DNA from 3 places in the Streptomyces sp. NBC_00690 genome. Region 3 is predicted to be linked to each of the others. Evidence: riboswitches for the same ligand, from Rfam matches in the RefSeq annotation. Region 3 holds a riboswitch; each other region holds the start of a gene.
What was found. Region 3 has a riboswitch for cyclic di-AMP ahead of OID54_RS06380 (C40 family peptidase). Riboswitches for the same ligand answer to the same signal wherever they lie in the genome.

Region 1 (6,756 bases), 3.8 Mb from region 3:
GTCCTGGTACTCGTCGACCAGGACGTGCCGGAACCGCCGCCGATAGTGCTCGGCGACGTCGGGGAACGCCTGGAGCAGATGGACGGTGGTCATGATGATGTCGTCGAAGTCCAGGGCGTTGGCCTCGCGCAGCCGTGCCTGGTACATCCGGTACGCCTCGGCGAGCGTCTTCTCGAACTGGTCGCCCGCCTGGTCGGCGAAGGTCTCCTCGTCGATCAGCTCGTTCTTCAGGTTCGAGATCTTGGCGCTGAACGACTTCGGCGGGAACTTCTTCGGATCGAGGTCGAGATCGCGGCAGACCAGGGCCATCAATCGCTTGGAGTCCGCCGCGTCGTAGATCGAGAACGACGAGGTGAAGCCGAGCTTCTTGGATTCGCGGCGCAGGATGCGGACGCAGGCGCTGTGGAAGGTGGATACCCACATGGCGTTGGCCCGCGGCCCGACGAGTTGCTCGACGCGCTCCTTCATCTCACCGGCGGCCTTGTTGGTGAAGGTGATCGCCAGTATTTCCCCGGGGTGCACGGAACGGGTCCCGAGCAGGTGGGCGATCCGATGGGTCAGGACCCGGGTCTTGCCCGAACCCGCTCCGGCGACGATGAGCAGCGGGGAGCCCGTGTGCACGACGGCGGCGCGCTGCTGCTCGTTCAGCCCGTCCAGGAGGGCTTCCGGGTTCACCACGGTGCGCGGTGCGCCATCACGGTGGTAGGCGTCCCGGGCAGGAGGTACGTCGAAGGCACCCTGGAAGAGATCGTCGGGGATCTCCTCCCGGGCATGGCCCTCGGGGTCCTCATGGCCCTCATGGTCCTCGGGCGGCGGGGGCTCCTGCGAGGCGTGCTGGAGGTTCGCCAGGAATTGTTCGTCAAAGAGGCTGCTCATCGCTCTACGAGTCTAGGCCGACCCACTGACAACCCGGGGCCGCACCGGCCGATCGGGACGGGACGGTCCCCGGCACGGCTGCTGTCCGCGCCCCGCCCGGCCGCGCCCCGATGCCCGGGTGTCCGGCGCCCCGACCGCCGCGACATCGGAGGCGGCGGGGTTCAAAACCGCAGCTCACGGCGGATGCCCCGGCGAAGTGCCCGGTGTCGATCGGATCGCGACGACGGCTGGGTTCCGGGCTGGGTGGGGCTGGCCGAGAAATTGCGTTGGCGGGCCCGGACGAGACGTGTAGCGTCGCCCGCGTATCTGTTGTCGCCGTGAGGAGAGGCCGTTGCGCCGCTGAGGTCCGAGATGCCGTGCCCCGTCCTACCGGTGTGCACGTGCGCGACCTCAGAAGCGAGCTGCCCGGGGAGCTGACGTTCCCCCTTCCGGCGTTCTCCCTCTGTGTTCTCTCCCCTGTGTCGCGGTCCGCGGCGCACGGCATCTCCCTGTGCAGTCCTGTTCGCACGTTGATGGTGGAGATCCGCTGATGTCTCGTTCCCCTTCTCCTTCCCCTTCCTCTTCTCCTTCCGTCGTCTGTTCCCGTCTGTCGTTCACCTGGCCGGAGGGCACCGGCGTACTCGCCGATGTCTCCTGCGCACTGGGCACCGGACGAACCGGGCTGGTCGGCGACAACGGCAGCGGCAAGTCCACTCTGCTCCGGCTGATCGCCGGGCAGCTCACTCCCACGAGCGGCACCGTCCGGGTCGCCGGAGAGGTCGGATACCTCCCGCAGGATCTGACGCTGGCCACCGAACGGCGCGTGGACGAGGTCCTTGGCATCGCCGGCACCCGTGCCGCCCTGCACGCCATCGAGGCCGGTGACACCCGCCCGGAGCAGTTCGACGCGATCGGCGACGACTGGGACGTCGAAGAGCGCACCCGGGCCCTCCTGGATCAGCTCGGTCTCGGCCGGATCGGGCTCGATCGCACGGTGGGCCAGGTCTCCGGCGGCGAGGCCGTGCTGCTGTCGTTGGCCGCGCTGCTGCTGGCCCGTCCCCAGGTACTGCTGTTGGACGAGCCGACCAACAACCTAGATCAAGCGGCCCGTCGACGCCTTTCGACGGCGCTCGCCGGCCACTGTGGTGCGGTGATCGTCGTCAGCCACGATCGGCAACTGCTGGAACAGGTGGATCAGATCGCCGAGCTGCGCAGCTCGGAGGTACGGGTCTTCACCGGCGGCCTCAGCGCTTACCGAAGTGCCGTCGCGATCGAGCAGGAGGCCGCCACTCGTTCAGTACAGGCGGCCGAAGCGCAGGTCGCACGGGAGAAGAAGGAACTGGACCTGGCGCAGACCCGGCAGGCCCGCAGCGTCCGGTACGGGAAGAAGATGTACGCGGACAACCGGCTGGACAAGACGACGATGCAGGTGAAGAAGCGCTCGGCCCAGGTCGCAGCGGGAAAGGAGCGCGGTGTCCACGAGGAACGGCTGACTGCGGCGCGCGAGCGGTTGGACCGGGCAGAGGCGCTGGTGCGCGAGGAGGCGCCCCTTCGACTCGACCTGCCCGCCACGACCGTGCACCCGGGGCGCGCGGTGCTGAGTCTGCGGAGCGTACAACTGCGTACGGGTGCGGTCATCGACACCGTGGATGTCCACGGACCGCAGCGCATCGCCCTGCTCGGCGGCAACGGCGCGGGGAAGACGACGCTGTTGCGCACCATCAGCGGGCGGCTCGCCCCGGTCGGGGACGGGGCGTCGGACGCGGTGTCCGTACGCGTACCGATGCGGTATCTGCCGCAGCGCCTGGACGTCCTCGACGACGACCGCACGATCGCCCAGAACGTGACCCGGTTGGCTCCCACCGCGAACGACAACGAGATCCGGGCCCAACTGGCTCGATTCCTCTTCCGTGGAGCCCGGGCCGAACAGCGGGTGGGAACGCTCTCCGGGGGTGAGCGGTTCCGTGCCACGTTGGCCGCACTCCTCCTGGCCGACCCCGCTCCGCAGTTGCTCATGCTCGACGAGCCCACGAACAGCCTGGACCTGGCCAGCGTCACCCAGCTCACCCAGGCGCTGGCCGGCTATCGCGGCGCGTTGATCGTCGCCAGTCATGACCGGGCGTTCCTCCAGGAGTTGGGGATCACCCGCTGGTGGACCTTGGACGAGGAAGGACTGGCCGAGGGGCATCCCGAGGAACCAGCGGGCTGACCGGGGAATCGAGGGACTCGCCGAACGCCCCGGCAGCCTAGGCGGTTCGGCTTGAACTGCTCCCGAGCACGTCAGCGGGTGCCCTGGCCTGATCCGGCCGCTGGTCGGAGCACGGCAGCCTGCGCAAATGCCACAGAAGGCCAGGTTCGGTCACACGTGGAACTCGTACAGATGCGAAAGGTAATCATCCGAGCTCGACGGCACACCGAATGAAAAGGTCACGAAAATGTATCGGACAAATCGAACACCAATCTTCACAGCAGCCACACGGTTTGGCTAGCGTGCTGGCTCAGGCAGCCCGCACCACTGCGGCGACCCACGCCGATCGGGCAGCCACGCCGAATTCGGTCTCCACCCCCATGGGAGACGGGAACCGGGGAACCACCGTGCAGCACCGGGGTGAATCGGGCCTGTTCGTGCGCAGGCCCGTAGGGCTCTTCCGTCCGCCCGAACCCGACAGCTAACCCGGTAGGCGGCCTACGGAAGAAGGAGATGCCGGCCCTTGGTGTCGCATCGCAAGGCCCGAAGTCGCAAAGCAAATCCCTCACCTGCCGTGGGACTCACCACGGCGGCCATCGCGTCCGTCGGACTCCTCCCGGCGCAGGACGCACAGGCGGCGGATGACCGGACGCCCTCCGTGGAGGAAGTCCAACAGAAGATCGGCGCCCTGTACCGGAAGGCCGGTACAGGGACGCCGCCGCGGGGAGCAGCCCAGCAGGCAGCCGCCGAAGAGCGCCGCGAGGTCGAGGAGTTGCGGTCCGCCTACGCCCGACGCGCGGAACGCCTCAGGCAGACGGGCAGAGCCCTGGGATCCTCGGAGGAACAGCCTCGCGCGAAGCCGTCGGCCCCGACCGAGGAGCCGACCGCCCCGGGCGGTACCCCGCCCGAAGACGATCGGAGAGCGCCGCTGAAGGCGGCGGTCAACGCCCAACACGGCGCAATCGCCGATCGAGCGGTTCAGCGAGCCGCATTCGCCGAACCACCGTCCGAGGCGGGTAGGCCCACTTCGCTCCCCCGCTCGCCGAGCTTCCTCCGCACGGGAAAGCAGCAGGTGCAGTCGAAGCTGATCCAGGCGCGCTCCGTGCTGTGGCGGGGAGATGCGGAGGCCAGAGCGCGATTCGCGGCCGTCGAGCAGGAGATGGCGGCCGAGGCATGGCGGATCACCCAGGAGGAGGCCAGACACACGGCGATGGCCCGGGCCGCGGAGGAGGCGGAACTGAAGCGGCTGGAGCGGGAGCGCCAGAAGCATCCGGGCTCGCCCTGGGGCGCGGCTCTTGCCGAAGGGGTGCTCGCCTTCGTCCGGGCCCAGTTGGGGAAGCCCTATGTGCGGGGTGCGACGGGGCCGCGTTCTTATGACTGCTCGGGGCTGACACGGGCGGCCTGGAGGGCGGCCGGGGTGGATCTCCCTCGTACCGCCCGGGAGCAGGCGCATGCCGGGCGGCAGGTGGACATGGGCGGGCTACGCCCCGGTGACCTGGTCTTCTTCTATGACGACAGCAGCCATGTCGGCATCTCTATCGGCGGCGACAGAATGATCCACGCGCCGCAACCGGGCGTGGACAACCATGTGGAAGTGCGTGAGGAGTCGATCTACACGATGCCGATCCGGGGGATCGTCCGACCTGCCTGACATCTGACGGCTCCGCCCCGTGCGGACTCCCCCTCAGCGCGCAGTCCCGGCTGAACACACCTCGTGGACCAGTCTGTTCGCCCCGTACGGATCGACCTTCGGGTCGGCCCCACGGGGCGGGCGGGCCGGGCGGCGCGATGGGACCGTCCTGTCGTGGGCGTCAGGTCCAGACGGTGGCGATGAAGATGTTCGCGACCGTCAGTCCACCGACCGCGGCGAACAGCCCCTTCTCGACATTCTCCTCGTCCCGCTTGACGTACACCAGGCCCAGGATCACGACCAGCACCGCCATCTTGATGCCGATCTTGATGTTGTTCACCGTCTGGTCGTCGGCCTGGTTGAGGCCCACCAGTGCGACGCCGGTGACCAGCATCGTCAGCGCCCCGTGCAGCATGGCCGGGTTGAAACGGGCAGTACCGGCAGATATCGCCTTCATCTGCGTCAGAAATCCGCCCAGCAGAGAAGCGATGCCGATGATGTGCAGCGCCACGAAGACATTGATGAGTGCTTCCATGGGGCGGAGCCTAACCCTCCCCATATCACCACCCTCAGGCCAGGTGTGCCTCATTCGCCGCATCGGTCACAGGGGTACGAAGTGGGTCACACCTCCCGCGGGAACCCCTTCAGAAATCAACGCGAGCTGTACACCTTCCACCACATTCGGTCGATAGCACTCCACTACCGCCATCTCAGGCATACGGTCCTGGCCCAGGCGACCTCCCGCCTCCGGTTCCCCCCAACCGGCTTCACGGAAGGACGTGGACGCTCTCGTGGCCGCGCATCATCAGCACCGCAAGCCCCGAAAGTCCCGGCAGTACCCGCTCGCCGGCTCGGCCGTCCGCACGGCCAGCGCTCTCGCACTCGTCGGAACTGCGACCGCCACCGCATTCCAAGGCACCGCACAGGCCGCCCCCGCACCCACCCCCACACAGATCAAGGCCGAGGTCGACGGTCTCCAGCGGGAGGCCAAGGCCGCGGCGGAGCAGCATGACCGGGCTCGTGAGGCGGCAGCCCGGGAACGCGTCACACTCGACAGGTTGCGGGACGCGGCCGTACGCGAGGTGGAGCGGCTCAACACCACGCGTCGCCTTCTCGGTTCCATCGCCGCCGCCCAGTACCGGGCCGGGGGCAGCGCACCCGGCCTGGAGGTCGCCTTCACCTCGACCCCGGACGAGTATTTGCGGCGGACGGCCTTCGCCGCACACATCGGCGACCGTCGGGCCGCCACGGTCGCCTCGGCCGAGCAGCAGGCAAAGCGTCTGGCGACACTACGGAAGCAGGGCAAACGCACCGCCATCGCGCTCCGCACCCACCAGGACGAACAGGCACGGCACAAGGCAACCGTCCAACACAAGCTCACAGCCGCCCAACAACTCCTCGGCGCCCGCTACGCCCTGCGCGTCGACCGGGCCGCGGGGCACGGCACACCACGAGCGGCGGCCGTCACGTCCATCACCGAGTCCATCGCCGAGCCGATCATCGAGCCGATCACCAGGGGCGTCGCCACGACCCGGGCCACCCGGGCCATCGCCTATGCCCGCCAAGCCATCGGGAAGCCCTATGTCTGGGGTGCGACCGGACCTGATGCCTTCGACTGCTCGGGGCTGACTCGGGCCGCCTGGCAGTACGCGGGGGTCCGACTGCCCCGCACCACCTACGGCCAGATCGACTCCGGGACCCGGATCCCGCGATCCGCGCTCGCCCCCGGCGATCTGATCTTCTTCTACTCCGGAGTCAGCCATGTGGGGCTCTACATCGGCGACGGCAAGATGATCCACGCACCCCGGCCCGGTGAGAACATCCGTATCGCACCGATCGACGAGATGCCCTTCGCTGGGGCCACCCGACCCGGGTGACCGACGGCTTTCCCGGAGCGCCGCTCAGGCCGCGTGGCAGCAGCGGTGCTCACCATCTGTGCGATCGGCGATGCGGCGCCCCGGGAGTGCGTCAAGCCTCGGGGCGTGTCATGCCTCGGGGGAGTTCAGGGCCGTCGCGGCATCCCGACCGCCCCACCCTTCGGGACTGCGCCAGAGGACATGGACGTCGAACACATCACGGACGG
Region 2 (6,756 bases), 2.7 Mb from region 3:
GTGACGTCGAAGAGGCCAGGGCCGCCTATCTGCGCGCGGCGGGCCGCACCCTCAGCGAGCCCGAGGCCCGCTATCTGCTCACCAGGGCGTCCCGGCTCCCGTCCTGACGCCCGTCCCTACTGCCGTCCTGGCTTCCATCCTGAGGTGCGGATCGCGCACTTTCGGGTATCCGGGCGGACGGCGGGATGTCCGGCTTGACCTTTACGTAACGTCAAGTTCTACCGTTCAGGGCATGGAGTGGTCGATCCAAGAGATCGCCCGGCGCGCCGGGACGACGAGCCGCACCCTGCGGCACTACGGCGAGCTGGGCCTGCTGGAACCCACCCGCGTGGGCAGCAACGGCTACCGCTACTACGGTCCGGACGCGCTCATTCGGCTCCAGCGGATCCTGCTGCTGCGCGAACTGGGGCTCGGGCTGCCGGCCATCGCCGAGGTGTTGGAGGGCCAGCGGGACACCGCAGCCGCCCTGCGGACGCATCTGCGGCTGCTGGAGCGGGAACGTGAACGCATCGGGCGACAGATCGCCTCGGTGCGGACCACTCTCCACAAGACCGAGTCAGGGGAGGAGCTCATGGCCGAGGAAGTGCTCGACGGCTTTGACCACACGCAGTACGAGCAGGAGGTGTCCGAGCGCTGGGGACGGGACGCGTACCGCAAGGGTGATCAGTGGTGGCGTTCCCTGACCGATGCGGAGCGGCGGGAGTTCATGGCGCAGCAGACGACGATCGCCAAGGACTTCGCGCGGGCGCTCCAGGACGGAATCGCCGCTGATAGCGCGGCGGCGCAGACGATTGCCCGACGGCAGTACGACTGGCTCTCGGTGCTGGAGGCGCCGTCGAAGTCCCACTTCATCGGGCTGGGCGACATGTATGTGGCGGACGAGCGGTTCACCGCCGTCTATGACCAGCATGGGGTGGGGACCGCGGCGTTCGTTCGCGATGCGATGCGGGTGTACGGGGAGCGGCATCTCGACGACTGATCACCGCCCACGGATCACTGGTCGCCGCCCCCTGTGGTGGGCGGCTGCTCCTGCCGGTGGACTCAGAAGGGCGCGGGACACCGTCCGTACCACCGCAAGGCGTCTCTGCCCGGTATGTATACCCGGGCAGACCGGTGGACCTCGGGCGGAATCTCACCGTCCCCAACGGCCCCGTCCGGGGCGTCGGAGAACCCTCGGCGCAATTGGAGTTGATCTTGCTCCGGATAGCGTAAGGTTGTGTTCAACGGCGCGGGGTGGAGCAGCTCGGTAGCTCGCTGGGCTCATAACCCAGAGGTCGCAGGTTCAAATCCTGTCCCCGCTACTAGTAAGACATTAGCCCGGCACTCTTTTGAGTGTCGGGCTAATGCGTTTTCTCGTAGCCGTCGCCATCTCCTGACTTTCTTTACCTCTCCTCTGCACCGCCTTCGTCGTCTCTCGGGGCGGCCGTCTTTCCGACCGGTCGAATTGGGCGGGGCTTAGCCCGGTTGGACGGTGGTGGCTCGCCACCTGTCCCCGTTGCAGCCAGCCTGAGGGGGGCGCGGGAGCCGTGTCCGCAGCCGTGGGCGGACCGGGCAGGAGAACAGTCTTGGGGCAGCAGGAGCAACAGCACCTCGGATTGGGCACCTGGCGCTTCGTCCGTACGCTGCCCGTCCTGATGATCGTCGGCGGTGTGGTCTTCGATGCCCTGACCCCGCCGATGTTCACCGCCGCACCCATGTTCGCGGCGGCGCCCCTGTTCGCCGCACCCTTCTTCTCCTGGATCGCGACCCTGCTGACGGGGATCGCGGCCCTGGCCGGAGTGATCGGGCTCCACTACGCCAAGCGCACCCTGTTCGAGCCCACCACCTACACCGAGGTGATCACGGTGGTCACGGTCTCCGGGCTCGCGCTGCTGATCAACTGGGTCATCCAGCGGAGCAGCGAACGGTTGGCGTCCGCCCGGGTGATCGCCGAAGCCGCCCAGCGGGCGGTGCTGCCCACGCCCGCCGAGGACATCGGCGGCCTACGGGTCGCCGCGCGGTACGAGGCCGCAGTCGCGGACGCCTTCATCGGCGGTGACCTCTTCGCCGTACAGGAGACGCCACACGGTGTACGGCTGGTGGTGGGCGATGTCCGGGGCAAGGGGTTGGGCGCCGTGGAGACGGTCGCCGTGGCCATCGGCGCCTTCCGGGAGGCGGCGGAGCAGGAGAGTTCGTTGGAGGGCGTCACTCAGCGGCTGGAGCGCGCGCTCACCCGCGAGGCGAACCGCCGGGAGAGCCTCGATGCCAAGGAGACGTTCACCACGGCGGTGCTGGCGGAGATCCCGCGCGGGGGCGGCATCGTCCGGATGGTGAACCGAGGGCACCCCGAGCCGTTGATGCTGTACGCCGACGGCCTGCTGGAAGGGCTCCCGCCGACCGAGCCGGCCCTTCCGCTGTCGATGGGCGATCTGGGGTCCTGGCCCGATCGGGCGGAGGAGTACCCGTTGCCGCCGGGGGCGACCCTGCTGCTCTACACCGACGGTCTCTCCGAGGCACGAAACGGGGCAGGAACGTTCTACGACCCCGCCGTATGGCTGGCGGGACGGCAGTTCGTCGGCCCGGGGGAACTGCTCGACGCGCTCCTCGACGACGTCCGTAGACACACCGGAGGCGGCAGCTTCGACGATATGGCCCTGCTGGCGCTGGCCCGGCCGGCGGAAGGCGGCGCGGTACGGCGGGGGCGTGGCCCCTGAGGCCCGGGGCCAGGGCCGAGGGGCCCGGGGCCACGGCTGAGGGCCGGGTGGCTGTGGAAGCCCCCTCTCGGCCCTTGGACGCGACCGGCGCGTCGGTTCGGTCAGGGTGACCGCTCGGCGCGACTCGGTTCTACCCGGTGTCGCCGGTCGCGCGTCGCTGCTCGGTGTGGCTTGATGTGGCTCGGTTTCGACTTGCTGACGGGTCGCCCGTTGGGTTGTTTCCGGTGACTCTGGGAAGAGGCACCACGAGCCCACGCACTCTCCGTAGTTGAAGGGGAGCCCTGCGCATAACATTTGACGAACCGTCAGGGGTGTGACGCACGCCTTGTCCCGTTCAAGTCGCCCGAATCCGGCCGCTTGTGTCCGGGTAAGTCTGTGGCAAAGAGATTAAAGATCACTCAGAACAGCTTGGAATAAAGTCCTGGTGTCTATTAACGTTCGATAACGCAGCGCGGTCGTCCCAGCCGTCGTCAGGACGGCGCCGTGCTCATGCGCCGAATTCCGCAAGGGAACCGGGGAACCACTAATTGGGGTGAATCGGGCATATTCTGCCGTGCAGTTCGCGGTCGATGACGCTCGTAGGAGACCTTCCTGCTCCGAACCCGTCAGCTAACCCGGTAGGCGAGAAGGAAGGAAAGGAGCACGCCTCAGTGGCGTCTAATAGTCCTGCCCCGGAAGCACCGTTCAAATCCGGAATCTTCAGCGAAGAGGGTGCAGCCCGCTCCACCGGCGAGTGGAACCCCACCGCGGAGACCATCCGGCCGCGCGGTCGCCACAAGCACCGGGTCATGAAGCAGCGGGGCGGATTCGCCCGTAGCTCCACGGTGCTCGGGGTCGGTGTGATCGCGGCTGTCGGTGCCGGTGGCATGGCCACCGCCCAGAACAAGCCCGCGGTCTCCATATCGCTTCCCGACGCCATCACCGAGAGCCTTCCCGACTCCCTGAGCTCCGAGGACGCTCCGGAGGTCGATGAGTCCGCCTCCTACGCGGCGATGGGGCTCGCAGGCCAGGAGGTCAGCACAGGGCAGGCCGGTGCCGGAGAGGCACTGCGCTCCCGCATCCTCCAGCAGGCCGAGCAGCAGCAGGCGAGCGCCGATGCTGCGGCCAAGCTCGCCGCCGAGAAGGCCGCCGCGGCGAAGGCCGCACAGGATGCGAAGAAGGCCGAGGAACTCGCGGAGAAGAAGGCCGCGAAGAAGGCGGCTGATGCGAAGAAGAAGGCCGAAGCAGAAGCCAAGGAGAAGGCCGAGGCCGAGCGCCTGGCCAAGTTGGCCAAGAGTTTCTCGCTCCCCCTCTCCTCGTACACGATCACGGCCCGCTACGGCCAGTCCGGTCCGATGTGGTCCTCGGGCCAGCACACCGGCCTTGACCTCGCGGCCTCGACGGGCACTCCCCTCAAGGCTGTCACCAGCGGAACCATCAAGTCGGCCGGCTGGTCCAACTCGTACGGCTACAACGTCATCCTCAAGCTGAACGACGGCACCGAGGTCATGTACGCGCACATGTCGTCCATGAGCGTGAGCGCCGGCGCGAAGGTGAGCACGGGCCAGATGATCGGCCGGGTCGGCGCGACCGGCAATGCCAGCGCCGCGCATCTGCACCTTGAGGTCAAGACCCCCGGTGGGTCGGGTATCGACCCGCTGTCCTGGCTGCGCGGCAAGGGCCTGACGATCTGAGCCAGCGCTTGCGGTGACCATGTCCGTGTCCGTGTCGGTGTCTACGGGGGAACGCCCCGTGGACACCGACAGGTTCGAAGATCTGACCTGGTGCCGAGCCGCCCGGTGGGCGCTGTCAGCCCTAGTGGGGCACTAGGTCCTCTCAAGCTCCCTGCGCCATCCTGAAGGCGCACACACCGGCTTGCCCAGCCGGTACCCAAACTCCGGCAGCCCTGGCGCACACCCCCCGACGCCAGGGCTGCCGGTCTTTTCGTCAGCGGGCACTGGCACCGCACCTCTTCTTCCGAGCGGACGGTCTGGCTCCCTTGGTGCCCGAGCCGGTTGGCCACAGCGGCGTCATCGTCGGCGTCGGCATTGTCGGACGCGGTGTCAGTGGAGTTGGCAGTGCCAGTGGCAGCCGCAATGGCGGGGCGCGCGTTGCCATCAGCCGCGATAGGGGTTGTAGCCCTCGTAGTCGCGGTGCGGCGGTGGCACCCACACCTTGCCCGTCGCCCGCGCCGCATGGGTCAGCGCCGGACTCGCCACCGCCTTGCGCTCCCACATGTGGTGCAACAACTCCTGTTCACGGGCGATGAAGTCGGCACCCGCCGTGCCCCGCCTCGCCCGATGGCGCAAGAACGCCAACGATGTCGCGAACCGCTGGTACTCCGCGACCGCATGTGCCGCAGCCGGGCCTTGAGCACGTCGGGCGACGTTCCGTGCCATGCCGCGCGCCTTCATGGAAGCCAGTGCGAGCGGTTCAGCGGGCGCGAGCCAACCGGCCGTCGCATAGGCGGGCAGTTCGGTGGCGATGGTGCGCAGTTCCCGTTGACGCGTCCAGATCGTCAGCCAGGTCAGCAACCCGAAGGCGGGCACCATGAACGCGCCGTAGACGGCGTAGAAGCCCCACGGTCCGAAGAGGGAGGCCGAACCGTTCCACAGGGCGTGCACTCCCATCGAGAGGGCGAGTCCCACCAGGGGCAGCGCGATGCGCCGTATTCGCTGGCGGCGGGTGGCGAGGGCGGCCATGCCGAAGCCGATGCCGGTCAGCACCGTGAACAGGGGATGGGCGAAGGGCGACATGACGATCCGTACGAAGAAGGTCGCCGCGGTCACCGAGGTGAAGCCCGAGGAGCCGAGGGCCTGGTCCTCCCCGAAGGCGTTGCCGAGGTAGAGGATGTTCTCAGTGAAGGCGAACCCCGTCGACGTGAAGCCGGCCACGACCACACCGTCGACGATCCCGGTGAAGTCGCGGCGGCGGAAGATGAAGATCAGCAGGATCGCCACGGCCTTCGCGCTCTCCTCCACCACCGGCGCCACGACGGTCGCCCCCCAGGTGTCCGCGCTGGCGGGGTCCGCGGTGGCGGTCGCGATCCAGCGGGTGGCGAAGGTGTTCGCGGTGATGGCGACGAGCGCGGCGGCGAAGGCGCCCCAGGCGAAGGCGAAGAGCAGATTCCGCCAGGGCCCAGGCTCCACCCGGTCCAGCCAGCGGAAGGCGGCGATCAGCAGGGGTACGGGAAGGGTGGCGAGCCCGAGTCCGACCAGGAAGCCTTCCGTTCCGGTCTGTTCGCGGACCAGCGCCAGGATGACGAGTGCGCAGAGAGCGAGCAGGGTGATCAGGATCCCGGCTCGGACCGCCTTGCTCTGCCACAGCCGGGAGGCGTTGCGCGGCTTGTACCGCCACCGTGCACGATCGGGTACGGCGTCGAACACGGGCTGCCGCGGGTCGTAGGCTGGCACCGCGGGCCCTTGCCCGATGGGGTGCGCAGCGCGCGGACCGGGCGCGTACGGGGTGTCGGTCGGCGCAGGGGCGGTGTACGGGGGTGCGGGAGCCGCTCCGGGCGGCCCTGACCCCGGCCCCCATCGCGGCGGCGGATGGGCGGTGGGGTGGGGCTGTTGATGTGGTTGCTGGTGCTGGGGGAGCGGCTCGGACACCCAACGACCCTAACGACGGGCGGTGACACCTGGCGATGCTGTTTCAGGAACCGGCAACCAGGTCCCGAGAATCAGCTGATCCGAAAGGGAGTACCCTCCGTGCTCCAGCCGTGGATGTGGATCTTGGTGAGCTGCCGTCGATGAGGAGGCGAGCACCGAGAATCCGACGGAGTGAGCCCTCACTCATTGACGGAGTGAGGGCTCACTCCGTACTCTTGCTGGTATGACAGCACCCAAGGAAAACCAGACCACCCGCCGTCGCGCACCCGGTATGTTGCCGGAGCAGCGGCGCGCGATGATCATCCAGACCGCGATCCCGCTGATCACCGAGTACGGCGACGCCGTGACGACCGCGAAGATCGCCCGCGCCGCGGGGATCGGCGAGGGCACGATCTTCCGGGTCTTCGCCGATAAGGACGAGTTGCTCCAGGCATGCCTGGCTGAGGCGTTCTCCCCCGAGCACGCGATCCGTGAAC
Region 3 (6,756 bases):
CGGATCCGCACGGCGCGCCGCCCCCGCATCCGGTGGCCGATTCCCCCGACGGCGCCGCGCTGCCGCAGACCGCTGCCGTCTCATCCGGGGCCGTCGTACCGCCGTCGAGGGAATCTTCCGAGGTTGCGGCACTGCCGCAGACCGAACCGCAGCCGCCCGCCCGGTGCTCGGGCAGTGTGGTCGTCCCCGCGCCCTCCACCTCGAAGCCGGCGTCCGCGATCATGTCCAGATCGGCCTGGCCCGCCTGGCCCTCGCTCGTCAGGTAGTCGCCGAGGAAGATGGAGTTCACCAGGTGCAGGGCGAGCGGCTGGAGGGACCTCAGATGGACCTCGCGCCCACCGGCCAACCGCACTTCCACGTCCGGGCAGACGAAGCGGACCATGGCGAGGATGCGGAGGCAGCGCTGCGGGGTGAGGTTCCACTCCTTCGCCAGGGGAGTGCCCTCGAAGGGGATGAGGAAGTTGACCGGCACCGAGTCGGGGTCGAGCTCGCGCAGTGCGAAGACCACGTCGACCAGGTCCTGATCGCTTTCGCCCATGCCGGCGATCAGACCGGAGCACGCCGACAGACCCGCGGCCTGAGCCTGTTGGACGGTGTCCACCCGGTCCTCATAGGTATGGGTGGTGGTGATCTGTCCGTACGTGCCTTCGGACGTGTTGAGGTTGTGGTTGTACGCATCGGCGCCGGCGTCCCGCAACCGCTCCGCCTGGCCCTGCGACAGCAGCCCGAGACAGGCGCAGACCTCGACGCCCTCGTTCTGCTCCTTGATCGCTTCGATCGTCCGGGAGACCCGGTCGACGTCCCGGTCCGTCGGACCGCGCCCGCTCGCGACCAGACAGACCCGCTTGGCTCCCCCGGCGACCCCGGCCGCCGCCGCCCCCGCGGCCTCGTCCGGCTTCAGCCAGGTGTACTTGAGGATCTCCGCCTTGGACCCGAGCCGCTGTGAACAGTACGAGCAGTCCTCCGGGCAGAGCCCCGACTTGAGGTTGACGAGGTAGTTCAGCTTCACCCGGCGGCCGAACCACTGGCGGCGCACATGGCCGGCTGCGGCCACCACGTCGAGCAGCTCGTCGTCCGTGGACGACAGTACGGCGAGGGCCTCTTCACGGGTCGGCAGCTCGCGCCGCAGCCCCTTCTCCACCAGCGTCTTCAGCAGGTCCATGGCGCAGATCCTGACGCACGGGGCAGCCAAGGCGAAAGGCCGAACCCCACAACAGACCCTTGCCGAGGTGTGTGCATGACCACACTCGTTCCAGGTGGGGGCCCGGTTAGGGTCTGTGCGCTGCCTACAAAAGGGCCCGCGCACGGCCTAGCGAAGGACCCGACCGTCATGATCACTCAGGACCCGTTTGGCTGGATCGACGAGGAGTCCCTCGACCGGGAGCGCATGGGGCTGACCCGTACGCTCCGTCCCCGGGCCCTCGACACCGACCTGCTGGACCTCGCGGGCAACGACTACCTGGGCTTGACCCGCCACCCGGAGGTCACCGGGGCCGCTGCCTCGGCAGCGCGCCGCTGGGGCGCGGGCGCCACCGGATCGCGGCTGGTCACCGGCAGCACCGAACTCCACGCCGAACTCGAAGGCGCACTCGCCTCCTTCTGCGGGTTCGAGGCGGCCCTCGTCCTGTCCTCCGGCTACGCCGCCAATCTCGCCGCGCTCACGGCACTGACCGCGAGTGGTTCCCTGCTCGTCTCGGACGCGGGCAACCACGCCTCCATAGTGGACGGGTGTCGACTCTCACGCGCACGGACGGCGATCGTGCCGCACGCGGATCCTCGGGCCGTGCGTATGGCGCTGGAGGCGTACGGCGACGGGCGGGCGCTGGTGGTCACCGATGCGGTGTTCTCCGTGGACGGCGACGCCGCCCCACTCGTCGATCTCGCGGAGATCTGTCGTTCGCGGGGGGCCGCCCTCCTCGTCGACGACGCCCACGGCTTCGGAGTCCTCGGCGCCGGCGGTCGGGGTGCGCTGAACGCCGCGGGGATCGCGGGTGAACGAGGGGTGGTCGCCACGCTCACCCTCTCCAAGGCCCTCGGGAGCCAGGGCGGTGCGGTCCTCGGGCCGGCCGATGTCATCGCCCATCTGATCAACACCGCGCGGACCTTCATCTTCGACACCGGGCTCGCGCCCGCCGCGGCCGGGGCCGCGCTGGCGTCCGTCCGGTTGCTGGAGCGGACGCCGGAGCTGGCCGGTCGGGTGCGTACGGTCGCCGAGACCCTGCACCGTCTGTTGACGGCACGGGGTCTGACGGCCGTACGCCCCGACGCCGCAGTGGTCTCGATCAAGGCACCGTCGCCACGGTCGGCGGTGGAGTGGGCGGCCGAGTGCCGAAGGGCGGGTCTCGCGGTGGGCTGTTTCCGTCCGCCGTCGGTCCCGGACGGTGTCTCGCGGATCAGACTGACGGCTCGCGCCGATCTGACCGATGAGCAGATCGCCTGGGCGGTGGACACGATCGCGCGGACCGCTCCGCTTCGCGCCCGGGACGCCGTCAGTTGATGCTGTCCGCCTCCACGGCGATCAGGAACCGGTACCACGCCTGCGGGGAGAAGTGCAGAGCTTCACGGGCCACGTCTTTGGAGTCCCGTACGGAAAGGGTGCGGTCGGGCAGTCGGGCGGCCTCGACACAGTTGTTCGCCGCCGTGCTGTGACTGCTGCGCCGCCAGGCTAAGCCGGGGTGGTCGATGTGATTGGACATGGAGCCTCCCTATGCGCCGACGCGGATGCCGGCGATGAGATCCAAGGATTCGACCGGTGACAGGGCGAGCGTCTGCATCGTTGCGAACGCGGTCCCGTACACCGCCAGATCCTCTGCCCGTTCGATATGAAGGCTACTCGCGAGGTGGTCGAGAACGACCACATCTAGATCAGAAGTGGTCGAAAAAGAGAAGATAACGAAAGAACCGGCCAGGCCCACATACTCCCCGGCCGAAAACGGCATGACCTGGAGCCGGACATGGGGGAGCACGGCCCAGTCCGCCAGTACCCGCAACTGTTCCTTCATTACCCGGGTGCCGCCGATCTCGCGCCGCAGCGCGGCCTCGTCGAGGATCACGCTCAGCTCAAGCGGATCGTCCCGCCGCAGGACCGCCTGACGCGTCATCCGCACCTCGACCAACTGATCGACGGTGTTCTCGGGCAGCTCTTCCAGGGTCGCCCGGGTGATCGCCCGGGCGTACTCGGCGGTCTGGAGCAGTCCGGGCACCACGGAGGTCTCCATCGAACGCACCCGGTTCGCCTGGGACTCCAGACTGATGAAGTCGCGGTACTCGGGCGGAAGCACGCCGCGGTAGGCGTGCCACCAGCCGCCGCCACCCCCGTCGGCGGCCCCCGCCAGGGTCTCCAGGAGGGTGCGCAACTGGGGGTCGGTCACGGTGTAGAGGTCGAGCAGCAGTCTGACGTCGTCCGGTTTGACGCCGCTGGCCCCCGTCTCGATCCGGCTCACCTTCGACTGGTGCCAGTCGGCGAGCTCTCCAGCGCGACGACTGGTGAGTCCGGACGCCAAGCGCAGCTTGCGGAGTTCCTCGCCCAATTGGCGGCGGCGCACCACGGGTCCTTGACGCATGGACGCTCCTTCCGGTTGATCTGTACGGGCCGTGTGGTCCGCCCGAGATCAAAGTCCCTGCGGGTCGCAAAATACGTTCTCGCGTCGCAGAGTTCACCGTATTGAGCGACAGATATATGCATATCTTGGGGGATCGGCCCCCCTCGCGGCACGATGAGTGGCACTCTGACGGCAGCGCAGTCCGTGGCCGCTCAAGCATCCCTCCGCTTCGAGTCGGAGCCCGGCCGCGGTGGGAAAGGGAAGCATCGCCATGGCAGATCACCAGGAAGCATCCGTCACTCTGCCGAGCGATCCCGCCTCGGTGTCGGTGGCGCGAAAGTTCGCCATCGACATCGTGACCGAGTGGGGCCTGCCGGCGCGGAGCGGCGAAGTGGACACGGTCCGGCTGATCGTCTCGGAGCTGACCACCAACGCCGTACAGCACACCTTCGGCCAGTCGCCCACCTTCACGCTGGAACTGAGGTTGGCGCGGGAGGAGGAGCTGATGGTGGGGGTGACGGACAGTCATCCGCGCTGGCCGCAACGGCTTCCCGCCGCCGTACGGCAAGACAACGGCCGAGGCATGGTGATCGTGCGCACCCTCATCGCGGAGTTCGGCGGAAAGCTGCACGTCACTCCGACGGACGAGGGGGGCAAGACCGTATGGGTCGCCCTTCCTTGGACCGCATCGGTGCCCGGTTGACGCCGGCCGCCGCAAGGAGGTCGGCTCGGTTGCGGCGTGGTGGTGTCGACCGGGCTCGGTGTCCGGTGCCGACGTCCGCTTCCAGCCGTTGACCTGACAGAGCTCCGCGCCGACCGCCGGGGGCCACACCCGGGGCCGGCGCGGATCGAGTACCAGGACTCAGCGCGGGATCGTCACCCCACGCGGCCGTACTTGACGCTCTTGGACCAGATCTTGTCCAACTTCACCCAGGACCCCGTCTTGGGGGAGTGCCAGATCTTTCCCTTACCTGCGTAGATGCCCACGTGGTAGACGTTCCGGCCGGAGTAGAAGAACACCAGGTCGCCGGCCTGACGCGCGGACGCAGAGATGCGGCGCGTCTTGTTGTACTGCTGCTGTGCGGTACGGGGGAGCTTCTTGCCGGCCTTCTTGTACGAGTAGAGCGTCAGCCCCGAGCAGTCGAAACGGGACGGTCCTACTGCGCCGTACTTGTAAGGGGCGCCCTTCTTGGATGCCGCCACCTTCAGTGCCGCGCCCGCGTGGCTCGACGCGGCGTGTGCCTCGGGTGTGCCGCCCGGTACGAGCAGCGACCCTCCGAGAGCGGCGAGGGTGAGAGCGGATACCGCTCCCGCCCGACCCAGCAGGAACGGGACGTTGTTCTGCGCACTCATGCGCGACCCTTCGTCAGCCGCCTGTGAAGGATGACCTGTCGGGTTCGGGCGGACGAAGGTGCCCGGTCGCTTTCGCGGCTTCACCCCAAGGAACGTCCGGAATTTCCGGGCGCCCCGTACTGCTTGGGTCCTCCACTCCTGCCGAAGCACTCCTGTCGACCAGTCGCCCCGGCGGCGGCAGGACTCGGCGTCCGCCCGGGCTGCCCCGCCGAGGTGACGGGGGCTTGTCGTCCCAGGGATCTTGACCCACGGCCTGTCAAATTGCCGAGCGGAAACGGCGATATGTGAGTTTTCACACCATTGGTCTGATCGGGTGGACATGCTCGTCGCGCGATCGGCCCTCGACAGGTGAGGATGCCCGCACCAGCACCGGAATAAGGCATTCCGTTCGACGCGTCATCCTTGTGCGCAACTCGACCGTAGCTGCTGGCTCTCCTGCGCGTACTTCAAATGGGGTAGCCCAACCACTACTCCTTTGGCGGTTGACGGTCTGGACGGAGGTCGTTCCGGCCCGCCGTCAGGGGTCGTTAGAGAGTTACGGAAGGGGGCAAAGTAACCCGAAGTGATCTGCGTTCGCCGTCGAGGATGCGCAGCGCGCGGGCGAGCGTCTGCACATGGACGTCGCTCTCGCCCCGTTGGTGCATCACGGTCAGCGCGTCCTTGAGAGCAACGGCCCGGGAGACCAGTGCCTGCGCGGCACGCAGCGCTCCATAGGTATGGGTGGAACGAGCGGGGTTGATGCGTCCGACCTGATCCACGACCGCGAGATAGGCGTCGATGAACTCGCCCTCGGCGCGGGTGAGAGCGGGCAAGGGAGGCAGTTCCGGAACCATCGCGGTCAACGGCTTCCGGGCCCGGACGGGGTGGCTCCGCGATTCATGATGACGTGGTCGACGAATCCGTACTCCTGGGCGGCTGTCGCGGTGAAGAAGGCGTCCCGTTCCAGATCCTCTGCGACCCGTGCCGGCTCCCGGCCGGTGTGGCGCGCCATCAGTGCGGTGAACTGCTCCCGCTGTCGCAGGAGTTCCTTCGCCTGGATGTCGAGATCGGAGAGCTGGCCGTGCTGCTCTCCCTCCGATGCGGGTTGCTTCAGGACGAGCCGGGCCCCGGGCAGGGCCATGCGCCTGCCCGGCGTGCCGGAGGCGAGCAAGAGGGCTGCCGTGGAGACGGCCTGACCGAGACAGACGGTCTCCACCTCGCAGATCACGCTCTGGATCGTGTCGTAGATCGCGGTCATCGCGCTGTACGAGCCGCCCGGGGAGTTGATGTACAGCGAGATGCACCGGTCGGGATCGGCGTGCTCCAAGTGGAGGAACTGCACGATGACGTCATTGGCCGCCGTGTCGTCGACATGGGTCCCGAGGAAGACGATGCGCTCCTCCAGCAGCTTCGCGTACGGGTCCAGGGTGCGGGTGCCCGTACTGGAGCGCTCGGTGAACTCCGGCAGTACATAACGGGCATTGGGGCTGGTGTGGTGGCTCTCCATGAGGTGCCTCTCCGAGGTCTCGATTCCAAGAAATGTACAGGACGTACATTATCGAGGGAGGGCTTGGCGGAGAGATGAGTTTCAGTCAGCTATGAAACATCGCGATTTCTTCACCTATGGGGCACGATTTCATCGCATACCCTTTGAAGTCGCAGATCCTTGAAGTCGCAGATCCTTGAGGGAGCGCGACCGGCTCTCTGGCAGGCCGCTCACTCCGGTGGTGCGTGAACCACCCTTGGAGAAGGCGTGGTGACGTATCGCCAGCAACCCCGGTCGCGCGGCCGGGTTGGTGTGGCGAGCCGCTGTGAAACGCCCTCGGGGGGCAGAGCGGATCGAGGCCCCGCGACGGCTGCACACTGGCACGGCGGCATCCGC

Region 1: it holds a riboswitch for cyclic di-AMP, as region 3 does, so the genes downstream of both, OID54_RS23160 (C40 family peptidase) here and OID54_RS06380 (C40 family peptidase) in region 3, are expected to answer to the same signal.
Region 2: it holds a riboswitch for cyclic di-AMP, as region 3 does, so the genes downstream of both, OID54_RS18055 (M23 family metallopeptidase) here and OID54_RS06380 (C40 family peptidase) in region 3, are expected to answer to the same signal.

What each region holds. Positions count from the first base shown of each region.
Region 1 is NZ_CP109009.1:5,281,994-5,288,749, reverse strand. Features, by position in the region: gene pcrA (DNA helicase PcrA) at 1-876, opposite strand, end outside; gene OID54_RS23165 (ABC-F family ATP-binding cassette domain-containing protein) at 1,406-3,064, shown strand; cyclic di-AMP (ydaO/yuaA leader) riboswitch at 3,391-3,555, shown strand; gene OID54_RS23160 (C40 family peptidase) at 3,618-4,694, shown strand; gene OID54_RS23155 (hypothetical protein) at 4,855-5,208, opposite strand; gene OID54_RS23150 (C40 family peptidase) at 5,465-6,550, shown strand; gene OID54_RS23145 (HelD family protein) at 6,659-6,756, opposite strand, start outside.
Region 2 is NZ_CP109009.1:4,113,505-4,120,260, reverse strand. Features, by position in the region: gene OID54_RS18075 (RNA polymerase sigma factor) at 1-107, shown strand, start outside; gene OID54_RS18070 (MerR family transcriptional regulator) at 233-979, shown strand; tRNA gene OID54_RS18065 (tRNA-Met) at 1,228-1,301, shown strand; gene OID54_RS18060 (PP2C family protein-serine/threonine phosphatase) at 1,566-2,693, shown strand; cyclic di-AMP (ydaO/yuaA leader) riboswitch at 3,176-3,332, shown strand; gene OID54_RS18055 (M23 family metallopeptidase) at 3,344-4,366, shown strand; gene OID54_RS18050 (PrsW family intramembrane metalloprotease) at 4,790-6,085, opposite strand; gene OID54_RS18045 (TetR/AcrR family transcriptional regulator) at 6,504-6,756, shown strand, end outside.
Region 3 is NZ_CP109009.1:1,448,449-1,455,204, reverse strand. Features, by position in the region: gene bioB (biotin synthase BioB) at 1-1,162, opposite strand, end outside; gene OID54_RS06400 (8-amino-7-oxononanoate synthase) at 1,331-2,497, shown strand; gene OID54_RS06395 (DUF397 domain-containing protein) at 2,490-2,696, opposite strand; gene OID54_RS06390 (helix-turn-helix domain-containing protein) at 2,706-3,563, opposite strand; gene OID54_RS06385 (ATP-binding protein) at 3,814-4,245, shown strand; gene OID54_RS06380 (C40 family peptidase) at 4,419-4,895, opposite strand; cyclic di-AMP (ydaO/yuaA leader) riboswitch at 4,899-5,054, opposite strand; gene OID54_RS06375 (hypothetical protein) at 5,423-5,728, opposite strand; gene OID54_RS06370 (ATP-dependent Clp protease proteolytic subunit) at 5,734-6,381, opposite strand.